Regions from separate parts of the Streptomyces sp. NPDC093260 genome, predicted to be linked through region 2. Evidence: riboswitches for the same ligand, from Rfam matches in the RefSeq annotation. Region 2 holds a riboswitch; each other region holds the start of a gene.

What was found. Region 2 has a riboswitch for cyclic di-AMP ahead of AB0N63_RS29285 (transglycosylase family protein). Riboswitches for the same ligand answer to the same signal wherever they lie in the genome.
Positions count from the first base shown of each region.
Region 1: linked by a shared signal. The riboswitch ahead of AB0N63_RS26765 (C40 family peptidase) and the one ahead of AB0N63_RS29285 (transglycosylase family protein) in region 2 are both predicted to bind cyclic di-AMP.
Region 3: linked by a shared signal. The riboswitch ahead of AB0N63_RS05855 (M23 family metallopeptidase) and the one ahead of AB0N63_RS29285 (transglycosylase family protein) in region 2 are both predicted to bind cyclic di-AMP.

Region 1 is NZ_JBFBEK010000024.1:101,977-106,248, forward strand. It holds gene AB0N63_RS26755 (helix-turn-helix transcriptional regulator) at 1-507, opposite strand, end outside; gene AB0N63_RS26760 (ATP-binding protein) at 778-1,224, shown strand; gene AB0N63_RS26765 (C40 family peptidase) at 2,081-2,554, opposite strand; cyclic di-AMP (ydaO/yuaA leader) riboswitch at 2,558-2,771, opposite strand; gene AB0N63_RS26770 (hypothetical protein) at 3,176-3,523, opposite strand; gene AB0N63_RS26775 (ANTAR domain-containing protein) at 3,851-4,210, shown strand.
Region 2 is NZ_JBFBEK010000029.1:83,353-87,624, reverse strand. It holds gene AB0N63_RS29295 (cytochrome P450) at 1-595, shown strand, start outside; gene AB0N63_RS29290 (transglycosylase family protein) at 753-1,871, shown strand; cyclic di-AMP (ydaO/yuaA leader) riboswitch at 2,054-2,219, shown strand; gene AB0N63_RS29285 (transglycosylase family protein) at 2,224-2,955, shown strand; gene eno (phosphopyruvate hydratase) at 3,267-4,272, shown strand, end outside.
Region 3 is NZ_JBFBEK010000003.1:369,617-373,888, reverse strand. It holds gene AB0N63_RS05860 (GntR family transcriptional regulator) at 61-720, opposite strand; gene AB0N63_RS05855 (M23 family metallopeptidase) at 982-1,740, opposite strand; cyclic di-AMP (ydaO/yuaA leader) riboswitch at 1,753-1,915, opposite strand; gene AB0N63_RS05850 (pitrilysin family protein) at 2,139-3,527, opposite strand; gene AB0N63_RS05845 (pitrilysin family protein) at 3,524-4,272, opposite strand, start outside.

The DNA.
Region 1 (4,272 bases), on a different contig from region 2:
CTCCAGCGGCGGATCGGCCCGCAGGACGTGCTGGCGGCCGAGCCGGACCTCGACCAGCGCGTCCAGCCGCTCCTCGTCGAGGCCCTCCACGGCGGCCCGGGTCACCGCACGGGCGTACTCGGGAGTCTGGAGCAGTCCGGGCACGACCGTGGTCTCCAGGGTGCGCATCGCGGTCGCCTGCGACTCCAGGCTGATGAAGTCTCGGTAGGTGGGGGGCAGGACCCCGCGGTAGGCGTGCCACCAGCGGTGCCGGCCGTCGCCGTCCTCGGAGCCGGCCAGGGCCAGCAGCAGCCGCCGCAACTGCGTGTCATGGACGTCGTAGGCGTCCAGCAGCAGCCGCACGTCGGCCGGCTTCGTACCGCTGGTGCCGGTCTCGATCCGGCTCACCTTCGACTGGTGCCAGCCCACCAGCCGGGCCGCCTGCCCGCTGGTGAGACCCGCGCCGGTGCGCAGTGCGCGCAGTTCGGCGCCCAGCTTGCGGCGGCGCACCACGGGACCGTGCTGCATGGGCTCTCCTTCCTCCCTCCGGCTCCCCGCGACGGACCGCGCCGCGCCGGGCGGGACCGGTTCCCGCGGGTGCGAGGAGAGTCCTGCCGCATACGGTCGGCCGTCGCAGAGTTCACCGCTTCGAGCGACAGATATATGCATATCCCGGTGGATCGCCACCAGGACCCGCGTGGTGATGGCAGTCTGACGGCGAAGCACCAGTCCGGGACCGTACTCGAACCATCCGCTCCGTGTCGGACCACGGCCCCGTGGGAAAGGGACGACATCGCCATGGCAGACCTCCTGGAAGCATCCGTCACTCTGCCGAGCGATCCCGCCTCGGTCTCCGCCGCCCGCTCCTACGCGGTGGACACCCTGGCGGAATGGGGTCTGCCGGCGCGGACGGAGACCGCCGACACCGTACGGCTCATCGTCTCGGAGCTCGCCACCAACGCCGTCCAGCACACTCTCGGGCAGTCGCCCACCTTCACGGTCGACCTCGCTCTGGAGCGGGACGAGTTGCTGCGCATCGGGGTGACCGACAGCCACCCCCGGTTCCCGAAGCGGCTGCCGGCCGCCGTCCAGCAGGACAACGGCCGGGGCATGGTGATCATCCGGTGGCTCGCCGCGGAGTGCGGCGGCAGGTTGAGCGTGAGACCCACCCGCGAGGGCGGCAAGACGGTCTGCATCGAACTCCCGTGGACCCCACGGGACCACCGCCCGGCGACGGCGAGCTGAGCGGCGGCGGGAGCGGGGCGCGGCGTACGCCCCGAGCGACCGGGTCGTCCACGACCGCGAGGGCGGGCGTGCCGTGCATGGCCGGCGGGGCGGGTGCGCACGCCGGAAGGGCCCGCTGACCCGCGGCCGCGGTGGCCCGGACGGGCCGCGGCTGCCACGGCCTGCGGCCGTGAGCGCGTCGACCGGACGCCGGTGACCGTGCCGCCGGGTCGGCCCTGCGGCCCTGCGGCCGAGTCGGCTCGCAGCCGCGGTGGTGGACCGGCTTCCGGGTGTGGGACGCCGGGTCGGTTTCCGGCAGCGGCGGTCGCTCGGCTTCCGGTCGCGACCGTGGGACGGCTTGCGGACGGAGCACCACGAGTGGCCGGGCGGTCCGCGACGGTCGGCAGACGGCAGACGGCAGACGGCAGACGGCAGACGGCAGACGGCGGACGGCGGACGGCGGACGGCAGACGGCAGACGGCGGACGGCGGACGGCCGTGGCCGCCGATGGCCGTGACCATCCCGGCCGTAGCCGCCGTAGCGCCGTAGCGCCGTAGCCCCGGTGGCCGTGACGCCGGTCGGCGCACGGCCGGAGCGGACCCCGTACCCGGGTGCGGGTGCGGGTGCGGGCCGCCGGGCACGGGGCGGGCGCGGGCGGTGCGTGTCGGCCGGTGGGCGGTCCACGGCGGTGACCGCCGGCGGTCACCGGCCGCGTCGGCCGGTGGACCGCGTCGGACCGCGGCCCGCGGCCGACGCGCCGGTCGGCAAACCGCAGCGGGGGCCGGACCGGCCCGGAGCGGCAGGGCCCGGGGGCGCGGCGGCGAGCCGGCCCGGCGGCGGTGACGGGCGGTCACCCGGGCCGCCGCCCTCGGGCGGGTCAGCTGACCCGCCCGTACCACACGCTCTTCGTCCAGATCTTCTGCAGCCGCACCACGTCCCCGGTCTTCGGCGCGTGCCAGATCTTGCCCGCGCCGGCGTAGATGCCGACGTGGTAGACGTACGAGCCCGAGTGGAAGAACACCAGGTCGCCGGCGCGGCGGCTGCCCGCCGAGATGTGGCGGGTCTTGTTGTACTGCTGCTCGGCCGTGCGGGGCAGCTTCTTGCCGGCCCGCTTGAACGAGTACAGCGTGAGCCCGGAGCAGTCGAACCGCCGCGGTCCTGTGGCGCCCCACTGGTAGGGCGAGCCCTTCTTGGACGCGGCGATCTGGAGCGCCTTCGTCGCGAGAGTCGCGGCCGAGGCGTCGGAGGCGGCGCCGGGCACCACGATCGAACCGCCGACGGCGGCGATGGTCAGGGCCGAGGCCGTGCCGGCCCGGGCCATGAACGACGGGACACGATTGAGCGCAGTCATGCGCAACCCTTCGTCAGCCGCCTGTGAAGGATGACCTGTCGGATTCGGGCTGGCGAAGTTGCCCGGCCGCATCGCTGCGGCTTCACCCCAAGGGCTGCTCGACCCGGCCATGGCGTGACCGTTCCGGCGACCCGTCGTGCTCGGGTCCTCCACTCCTGCCGATCCACTCCCGTCGACCGGTCGTCCGTGCGGCGGCAGGACTCGGCGTCCGCCCGGACCGCCCCGCCGCTGTGGCGGGGGCTTGTCGTCAGACAGGGATCTTCACCTACGGATGTCCGAAAATCCCAACGCAACCGAGGATTTGTGTTGTTACTCACCACTCACCCGTTCGGGTGGACACTCGCGCGTTCGAACGACTGTGTCCTCCCGCGGCGAGGCCCGGACCAGCGGCGGAACGGCGTATTCCGCCATCCGTGCAGGCGAGTTGCGCAACCGCGGAGACGCCGAAACAGGGTGTGTATCTACGCCGAAAGGCGGTACGTCATTTGGTCCGTTTCGGGTCCCGCCCGCGGGTGTCGGCTCCGTCGGTGATGCGAGCGCACCGAGGGAGCGTCCGAGGCGCATCGGTGGGCACGGCGGGGGCACGCCTGCGGGCACGACGGCGGCACGTCTGTGGGTACGTCAACTCGGGTCCTGGGGCGGCAGGGTGACGCGGGCGGCCCGCCGCTCGCCGTCGAGCGCCCGCAGTGCTCGCGCCAGGGTGGCCGTGTGCAGCTCGGTCTCGCCACGCCGGTGCATCAGCGCGAGCGCGTCCCGCAGTTCGGCCGCCGCGCGGACGAGCGCCTGAGCGGCCCTCAGTCCGCTGTAGGTGTTTTCGTGCCGCCCCGGATTGATCCGGCCCAGCAGATCCACCGCGACGAGGTAACGGTCGATCAGCTCCGACTCGGCGCGGGTCAGCGCCGGCAGCGGCGGTTCCGAGGGCGGTCCGGCGGACGGCCCGGGCAGTCCGGGCGGGGCGGGCGGCGGCATCGGCGGCTCACCCCGCGACCGTGGCGGGAGCGGGCGTCCGGGGAGCAAGCGTCCGGGGAGCGGGCGTCCGGGGCGGGGGCGTCCGAACGGTTCCGCTCACGCGCTCCACGGCCTCCGGGGTGATGCGGCGGGCGGACGGTCGGTCCATGGCGCAGCCCTCCGTGCGACGGTCCTCGGCCCCCGCGCGGGGCGCGGGTGTCGAGAAGGTACAGGACGTACACAACCCGGCGGCACCCCTCGGCCGGTCGGCTTCCGGTCGTGCGCGTCGCCCTCCTGGAGCAAGCTGGAGATGGAACTCCGGCCGTTCGACGACCCAGGGGATCTGCAATGGTGTTCTTCGCGATGTCCAGGCGGCACCCCCTCCAGCTGCTGTCCACCACCGACCTGGTGCTGGAGCACGAACGGCTGCACGAGGAGATCGACCAGCTGCAGCGCGCCCTGACCTCGCACGCCGTCATCGACCAGGCCATCGGCGCCGTGGTGGCCTTCGGGCGGATCCCGCCCGACGACGCCTGGCGGGTCCTGCGCGAGGTCTCCCAGCACACCAACACGAAGGTGCGCACGGTCGCCGAGCACGTCCTGAAGTTCGCGCAGGGCGGGGCCCTGTCCGACACCGAGCTGGAGGAGCTGAGGCGGGCGCTCGACCGCTACTCGGCGCACTTCTCCACGGGCCGAGCGCAGTCCTGAGCGCCGCCCGGCCGCGCCGGTGGAGTTGACGTGTCCGTGCAGTGTCCGGTCCGTAAAGTGGG
Region 2 (4,272 bases):
CACGGTCAACCTCATCGGCAACGGCACCTACGCCCTGCTCACCCACCCGGACCAGCGCGGCCGGCTGCAGAGGTCGCTCGCCGCGGGGGAACGCGGCCTGCTGGAGACCGGTGTGGAGGAACTGCTGCGCTACGACGGCCCGGTGGAGCTGGCCACCTGGCGGTTCGCCACCCGCCCGCTCACCCTCGGCGGCCAGGACATCGCCGCCGGCGACCCGGTGCTGGTGGTGCTGGCCGCGGCCGACCGGGACCCGGAGCGGTTCGCCGACCCGGACACCCTGGACCTCGCCCGGCGGGACAACCAGCACCTCGGCTACGGCCACGGCATCCACTACTGCCTCGGCGCGCCGCTCGCCCGGCTGGAGGGCCAGACCGCGCTGGCCACCCTCCTCACCCGGCTGCCCGACCTGCGACTGGACGCGGACCCGGCGGAGTTGCGCTGGCGCGGCGGCCTCATCATGCGCGGCCTGCGCACCCTCCCGGTCCGCTTCACCCCGACCCCGACCCCGACCCCGAACCCCGTCCCCGGCTCCACTCGCGACCCCGCCCCGGGCCCCGACCGGACTCCCGCCCCGCCCCCTTCCACGTCTCCTTGACGAACGCAAAGCTGATACGAGTTCAACTATGTGATGTTCACGTGATCTACGCGGCATTAACTTGTGACAAGTGATCGGGAGCGGCTACCTTCACGCATCAGCGCGGCGGCGGTCACCGCCCGCCGCGCCGTCACCGTTGTCGCCGAAAGGTCTCCGCATGCTCTCCGGGAACGGTCGTCACCGTCGCCCCCGCCAGGCTCCGGCCCTCCTCGTCGCCGCCGGCGTCACCGGCTCGGCCATCGCCATCCCGCTCGTCGCCGCCTCCGGCGCCAGCGCGGCCGACGGCACCACGTGGGACAAGGTGGCGCAGTGCGAGACCGGCGGCTCCTGGAGCGCCGACAACGGCAACGGCTACTACGGGGGCCTGCTGCTGACGCAGGACGACTGGGAGCAGTACGGCGGCCTCGCGTACGCGGCGAGCCCCGACCAGGCCAGCCGGTCCCAGCAGATAGCCGTGGCCGAGAAGATACTCGCCGACCGCGGCCCGGGCGCCTGGCACACCTGCGGGCTGCTCGCCGGGCTCACCAGGAGTTCGGGCGCGGCCGAGGTCGACACGGGCGTGGGCGGTTCCGCGCCCACCACTTCCGGGAAGGGCGCGACAGGCACCGGCAAGTCGTCCGGTTCATCCGGTACCTCCGGTTCGTCCGGCGACGAGGACCCCGGCCTGTCCGACTCGTCCCACGGTTCGTCCAACTCCACCGGTTCGTCCGGTTCCACCGCCGCCGACGGCGACACGACGGACTCGCCGTCCGGTACGCCCGGTACGTCCCGTTCGGCGGACCGGCCCGACGACCCCGCCGCGAAGCAGTCCACTTCGCCCTCCTCGCCCACGAAGAAGGACGACACGGCCAAGTCCGACACATCCCACACGTCCGGTACGCCTGGTACGACCCCCTCGGCGGGTGCCGGGTCCGGCGACTCCGACTACTCGGTCAACCCCCAGCAGGTGGTGGGCTCTTCGGCCCTCGTGGACACCGGGGCGCTGGGCGGCGGCCGGCATCGCGGCGGCAGCGCCGCCGAGGACCCCGCTGGCGACTCCGCGGCCGCCGCGGGCGGTCGGCACGCCTCCCGGACCGACGGACTCGCCACCGACACGGTCGGCGGCTCCTACACCGTCCGCTCCGGCGACTCCCTCGCCTCCATCGCCGACTCCCTTGACGTGGACGGTGGATGGCACGCGCTCTACGCCGCCAACCAGAGCGTCATCGGCTCCGACCCGAACCGCGTCGCCGCCGGTCAGACCCTGGATGTCCCCGCCGAAAACGCCGCAAACTAGGGGGAGTTCACGTCACGCTTCGCGCCGAATGTCCCTTTCGGTGAAAGTGTGGGATGAGTCTCAGAAGCCCTGATCGTCTTTGAAATTCCGTCGATCGCGTGTCTACGGTCGTGATCGCTCGCCACCGCGAGCCCCGGCGGCCGCAACGCCGAATCCTGCCAGCGGCCGTACGGGAACAGTCGTCGCGTCACGCGCCGCAGGCAGGAGCGGGGGACCCAGGTAAGTTGCCGCGCCGGTCGGTTGACCGGAGCGGCTGGGGGTGAAGCCGTGCCTCATCGAGGGCGCGGCCGGGCAACTCAACCGGCCCGAACCCGACAGCTCACCTCGCAGGCGTCGGTGAGGGGATCCAACCATGCTGTTTTCCAGCAAGGGCAAGCACCGTCGTCCCTCCAAGGCCACCCGGGCCATCGCGCTCGCCGGAGTCACCGGTGCCGCCGTGGCCGCGCCGCTGATGGCCGCGGGCAACGCCTCCGCCGCCACCGCCTCCGAGTGGGACGCGGTCGCGCAGTGCGAGTCCGGCGGCAACTGGTCGATCAACACCGGCAACGGCTTCTACGGCGGCCTGCAGTTCACCAACTCCACCTGGGCCGCGTACGGCGGCACCGCCTACGCCTCGCGCGCCGACCTGGCGAGCAAGTCGCAGCAGATAGCCGTCGCCGAGAAGGTCCTCGCGGGCCAGGGCAAGGGCGCCTGGCCGGTCTGCGGCAAGGGCCTGTCCGGCGCCTCGTACTCGGGCGACACCAGCTCCTCCTCGTCCTCTTCCTCCTCGTCGGGCAACGACTCCGGCAGCAGCTCGAAGAGCAGCGGCTCGTCCGGGAGCAGCGCCGCCGGCCGCTCCACCGAGCAGCAGAGCGCCAACCGCTCCGCCACGCGGCCGGCTCCGAAGAAGACCGTCACCACCCCGACCGGCAAGAAGGTCGCGAAGGGCGACGGCGAGTACAAGGTGGTCGCCGGCGACACCCTCAGCTCCATCGCCGCCGCGCACCACGTCCAGGGCGGCTGGGAGAAGCTGTTCCGGCTCAACAAGGACATCGTCCAGGACGCCGACCTCATCTACCCGGGCCAGCAGCTGCACCTGAAGTGACAGCAGGCCGCGGGCCCGCTCACCGGCCCCGCCCCGGCGTGAGCGCCACCATGGTGGCGTCCACACGGGGCTGACCCCCCGTCCCCACGGGCTCCCCGCCCCGGTGCGTTCTCCCCCGTACGCACCGGGGCGGGGCTTTTTCACCTTCTGTTCCCGGCCCCGTCACCGGCCCCTTTGTTCCGTGCTGGAACAATGTGTAGCGTCACCCTGTCCACGGGACGGTCGGTCGGCCGGTCGGCGCCCCGGGACGGTTAGGCTCTAGCCGCAAGGCACACCTGCCCCGCACTTCAAGCGTCACATCCACGAAGGAGATGCTCGTGCCGTCCATCGACGTCGTCGTAGCCCGGGAAATCCTGGACTCCCGAGGCAACCCCACGGTCGAGGTCGAGGTCGGCCTCGACGACGGCAGCACGGGTCGTGCCGCCGTCCCGTCCGGCGCCTCCACCGGCGCCTTCGAGGCCATCGAGCTGCGCGACGGTGACCCGAACCGCTACCAGGGCAAGGGCGTCGAGAAGGCCGTCCTCGCCGTGATCGAGCAGATCGGCCCGGAGCTGGTCGGCTACGACGCCACCGAGCAGCGGCTGATCGACCAGGCCATGTTCGACCTGGACGCCACCGACAACAAGGGCTCCCTCGGCGCCAACGCCATCCTCGGCGTCTCGCTCGCCGTCGCGCACGCCGCCTCCGAGGCGTCCGACCTCCCGCTCTTCCGCTACCTGGGCGGCCCCAACGCGCACCTGCTGCCGGTGCCGATGATGAACATCCTGAACGGCGGCTCGCACGCCGACTCCAACGTGGACATCCAGGAGTTCATGATCGCCCCGATCGGCGCGGAGTCCTTCTCCGAGGCCCTGCGCTGGGGCGCCGAGGTCTACCACACCCTCAAGAAGGTGCTGAAGGCCAAGGGTCTGGCCACCGGCCTCGGCGACGAGGGCGGCTTCGCCCCGAACCTCGGCTCCAACCGCGAGGCCCTGGACCTGATCCTCGAGGCCATCAAGGAAGCCGGCTACGCCCCCGGCGAGCAGATCGCCCTGGCGCTCGACGTCGCCGCCTCCGAGTTCTACAAGGACGGCAAGTACCTCTTCGAGGGCAAGGAGCGCTCCGCCGCCGAGATGACGGAGTACTACGAGGAGCTGGTGGCGGCCTACCCGCTGGTCTCCATCGAGGACCCGCTGTTCGAGGACGACTGGGCAGGCTGGAAGGTCATCACCGACAAGCTCGGCGAGAAGGTCCAGCTCGTCGGCGACGACCTGTTCGTCACCAACCCCGAGCGCCTCGCCCGCGGCATCGAGGAGGGCACCGCCAACGCCCTGCTGG
Region 3 (4,272 bases), on a different contig from region 2:
CGAAAAGGGCAGCGGTAATTCGTCTAGATCGGATATCCCTCTTTGTATACGGGCACCGTGTTAATGCCACGCGCCCGACATGTTTACGGGATGTTGCGAAGTCCTCACGCGGCACACGGCGGCCGTCCGCTCGGTGTGCGCGGCGGTCAGCGCACGCGCGCGCTCGCCGTCGCGGCGGGCCACGGCGTCCGCGATGGCGCCGTGCTCGGACCAGGCCGCGACGGGGTCGGCCGGGGTCTCCACCACGAACATCCAGGCGATCTTGTGCCGCAGCTGGGTGAGCGTCGCGGTCAGCGCCGGACTGTCGCAGGCCTGCGCCAGCGTCTCGTGGAACCAGCCCCCGAGCGCCCGCAGCTCCTCGCCCGAGCCGCTCGCGGCCCGCTCCTGCCCCAGTCTGACCAGGCCGCGCAGCACCTTGAGATGGGCCTGGGTGCGCCGCTCGGCGGCCCGGGCGGCGCACAGCGGCTCCAGCAGCCGGTGCATGTCCAGCAGATCGGCGGCCTCCTGCCCGGTCGGCTCCGCCACGCACGCGCCCGCGTGCCGTCGCGTCACCACGAAGCCCTCCGCCTCCAGGGTGCGCAGCGCCTCGCGCACCGGGACGCGGGAGACGCCGTAGCGGCGGGCGAGGACTTCCTCGGTGAGCCGGCTGCCGCGCTCATAGACACCGGCGACGATGTCGTCCCTGATCGCCGTGCACACCGAGTGCGCCGGAACACGCATTCCCGACCTCCGCCCGAATCACGCTCAAATCACCGTGCCGCACCGGCGACGGGCGACACCTGTTCCGTGACTCTATTGCAATACGCCGGGATTTCCGACGGGCAGCCGGGTTCCATGGGAAATTTTTGGACAGCAAAATACCTGGGCGGCTGGAAATGCCGAAAGCCCCGGCTCGGGGCCGGGGCTTCGTGGACCGTCCGTGGTCTTCCGCACTTGTCGTGCGGTCGTGCTCTGCGCTCTTCGGCGGTCGCGGGCCGTTGGTCAGACGTTCACACCGTGCTGGCGCAGGTAGGCGACCGGATCGACGTCGGAGCCGTAGTCCGGGGTGGTGCGGGCCTCGAAGTGGAGGTGCGGCCCGGTGACGTTTCCGGTCGCGCCGGACACGCCGATCTGCTGCCCCGCGACGACCTGCTGGCCCACCGTGACGCCGACGGACGACAGGTGGCCGTACTGCGTGTACATGCCGTCGGCCATCCGGATCACGATCTGGTTGCCGTACGCCCCGCCCCAGCCGGTCTCCACGACGGTGCCGACGCCGACCGCGTGCACGGTGGTGCCGCTCGCGGCGTGGAAGTCGACGCCGGTGTGGGAGCCGGAGGACCACAGGGAGCCGCCGGTCTTGTAGCCGGTGGAGACGTAGGAGCCGGAGATCGGCGGCACGAAGGTGTTCAGGCGCTTGCGCTCGGCCTCGCGGGCGGCGCGCTCCTTGGCCTCGCGCTCCTTCTTGGCCAGCGCGGCGGCCTTCTCGCGGGCGGCCTGCTCGGCCAGTTTCTGCTCCGCGGCGTGCTGCTGCGCGGCGGCCTGCGCGTCGATCTTGGCGGCGACGGTGTCACCGATGGTGATGACCGGGGTGAGGCCGGTGTCCTCGGGGGCCGGGGTCTCGGCGGCGAGCGCCGGGGCGGCGGCCAGGGTGCCGAGGACGCCGGTGGTGGTGAGGGCCGCGACGCCCGCCGCTCGGACGGTGGTGCGGTGCATCCGGCTGGGCCGGCGGTGCTTCCCGGTGGCGCGCGTGAACGCCATGCAGACGTGGGTCCTTTCCTTCCCTCTCGCCTACCGGGTTAGCTGACGGGTTCGGAGCAGGAAGGTCTCCTACGGACCCCCTCGCCGGCGCGTGGGCGTCCGATTCACCCCAGGGACTGCGTGGGTCCCCGGCTCCCCTGGCTCGCGCCGTACGGGGACTCGGCGATGACTGTCCGGTGCCGCGGGTGCGGCGCACTGCCTGACGAACAGCCGGATCGACGCTAGACGGGGCCGGTTTCGATTCCCAAACGGATCCGGTGTTTTGTAGCGCAGGCCACAGGTCAGACAGGCAGCCTCTCCCGCAATTCGGACACGACGGGGCCCTGGTGACGCTTCGGTCACCAGGGCCCCACGCGCACGCGTGCGTCGCCGTCGCCCCGCGCGGGCGGCGGATGCCGCTACTCGGCGGCGACGACGGTGACCTGACCGATGCCCAGGGCCTCGACCGGCTCCTTGATCTGCGCCGCGTCGCCGACGAGGACGGTCACCAGGCGGTCCACCGGGAAGGCGTTGACGACGGCCGCGGTGGCCTCCACCGTGCCGGTGGCGGCGAGCTGCTGATAGAGCGTCGCCTGGTAGTCGTCGGGCAGGTGCTGCTCCACCTGGTCGGCCAGGGTGCTCGCCACGGCCGCCGCCGTCTCGTACTTCAGCGGCGCCACGCCGACGAGGTTCTGCACGGCGACGTCCCGCTCGGCGTCGGTGAGACCGCCCGCGGCGAGCTTGCGCAGCACCGTGAACAGGTCGTCCAGGGCCGGGCCGGTGTTCGGCGTGTCGACCGAGCCGCTGATGGCGAGCATCGCGGCGCCCGAGCCGTCGGGGGCCGAGCGCAGCACCTGGCCGAAGGCCCGCACGCCGTAGGTGTAGCCCTTCTCCTCGCGCAGGACGCGGTCCAGGCGGGAGGTGAGGGTGCCGCCGAGGCAGTAGGTGCCGAGCACCTGCGCGGGCCACACCCGGTCGTGCCGGTCGGGGCCGACACGGCCGATGAGCAGCTGCGTCTGGACCGCGCCGGGGCGGTCCACGATGACCACGCGGCCGGTGTCGTCGGCGGTGACCGGCGGCACGGGCCGCGGCTCGGTCGGCGAGCCGGTCCAGGCGCCGAGGGTCTCGCCGAGCAGTGCGTCCAGGTCGATGCCGGTGAGGTCGCCGACCACCACGGCGGTGGCCGTGGCGGGCCGTACATGGCGGTCGTAGAAGGCGCGGACGGCCGCCGCGTCGATGGCGCGGACGGTGTGCTCGGTGCCCTGGCGCGGGCGGGAGATGCGCGCGTCGGCCGGGAACAGCTCCTTGGAGAGTTCCTTGGCGGCGCGGCGGGAGGGGTTGGCCAGCTCGTGCGGGATCTCGTCCAGCCGGTTGCCCACCAGCCGCTCCACCTCGGAGTCGGCGAACGCGGGCGCCCTGAGGGCGTCGGCGAGCAGCCCGAGGCCCTTGGCCAGCCGGGAGGCGGGCACCTCCAGGCTGAGCCGGACGCCGGGGTGGTCGGCGTGCGCGTCGAGGGTGGCGCCGGCGCGCTCCAGCTCGGCGGCGAACTCCTCGGCGGAGTGCTTGTCGGTTCCCTCGGAGAAGGCCCGCGCCATGATCGTGGCGACGCCGTCCAGGCCCTTCGGCTCGGCGTCCAGGGGCGCGTCGAGCAGCACCTCGACGGCGACGACCTGCTGGCCGGGGCGGTGGCAGCGCAGCACGGTGAGACCGTTGTCGAGGGCGCCGCGCTCAGGCGCCGGGAACGCCCACGGCCTGGCCTCGCCGGGCTGCGGCTGGGGGTGGAAGTCCATGGTGGCCAGCTCGGTCACTTCGCCGTCTCCTCGGTGTCGTCGGTGGCCGCGGCGTCCGCGTCCTGGGCGTCGGCCGCGGCGGCGGGCGTCGGCTCGTAGACGAGCACCGCGCGGTTGTCGGGGCGCAGGCGGGCCTTGGCGACCTCCTGGACCTCCTCGGGGGTCACCTCCAGGACGCGCCGGACGGCGGTCAGGGCGAGCTGCGGGTCGCCGAACAGGACGGCGAACCGGCACAGTTCGTCGGCGCGGCCGGCCACCGTGCCGAGCCGGTCCAGCCACTCGCGCTCCAGCTGGGCCTGCGCGCGCTCCATCTCCTCGGCGGTCGGTCCCTCCTCGGCGAACCGGGCCAGCTCCTCGTCGATGGCGGTCTCGATGACCGGCACCTCCACGTCGCCGGAGGCCTTGACGTCCAGCCAGCCGAGGGACGGCGCGCCGGCCAGCCGCAGCAGGCCGAAGCCGGCCGCGACGGCGGTGCGGTCGCGGCGCACCAGACGGTTGTAGAGCCGGGAGGACTCGCCGCCGCCGAGGACGGTGAGGGCGAGGTCGGCGGCGTCGCAGGCGCGCGTGCCGTCCTCCGGCAGCCGGTAGGCGGCCATCAGGGCGCGGGCGGGGACCTCCTCCTCGACGACCTCGCGCAGCTGCTCGCCGAGGACGTCGGGCAGGGAGCCGTCGCGCGGCTCGGGCTTGCCGTCGTGGGCGGGGATGGAGCCGAAGTACTTCTCGATCCAGGCGAGCGTCTGCTGCGGGTCGATGTCGCCGACGA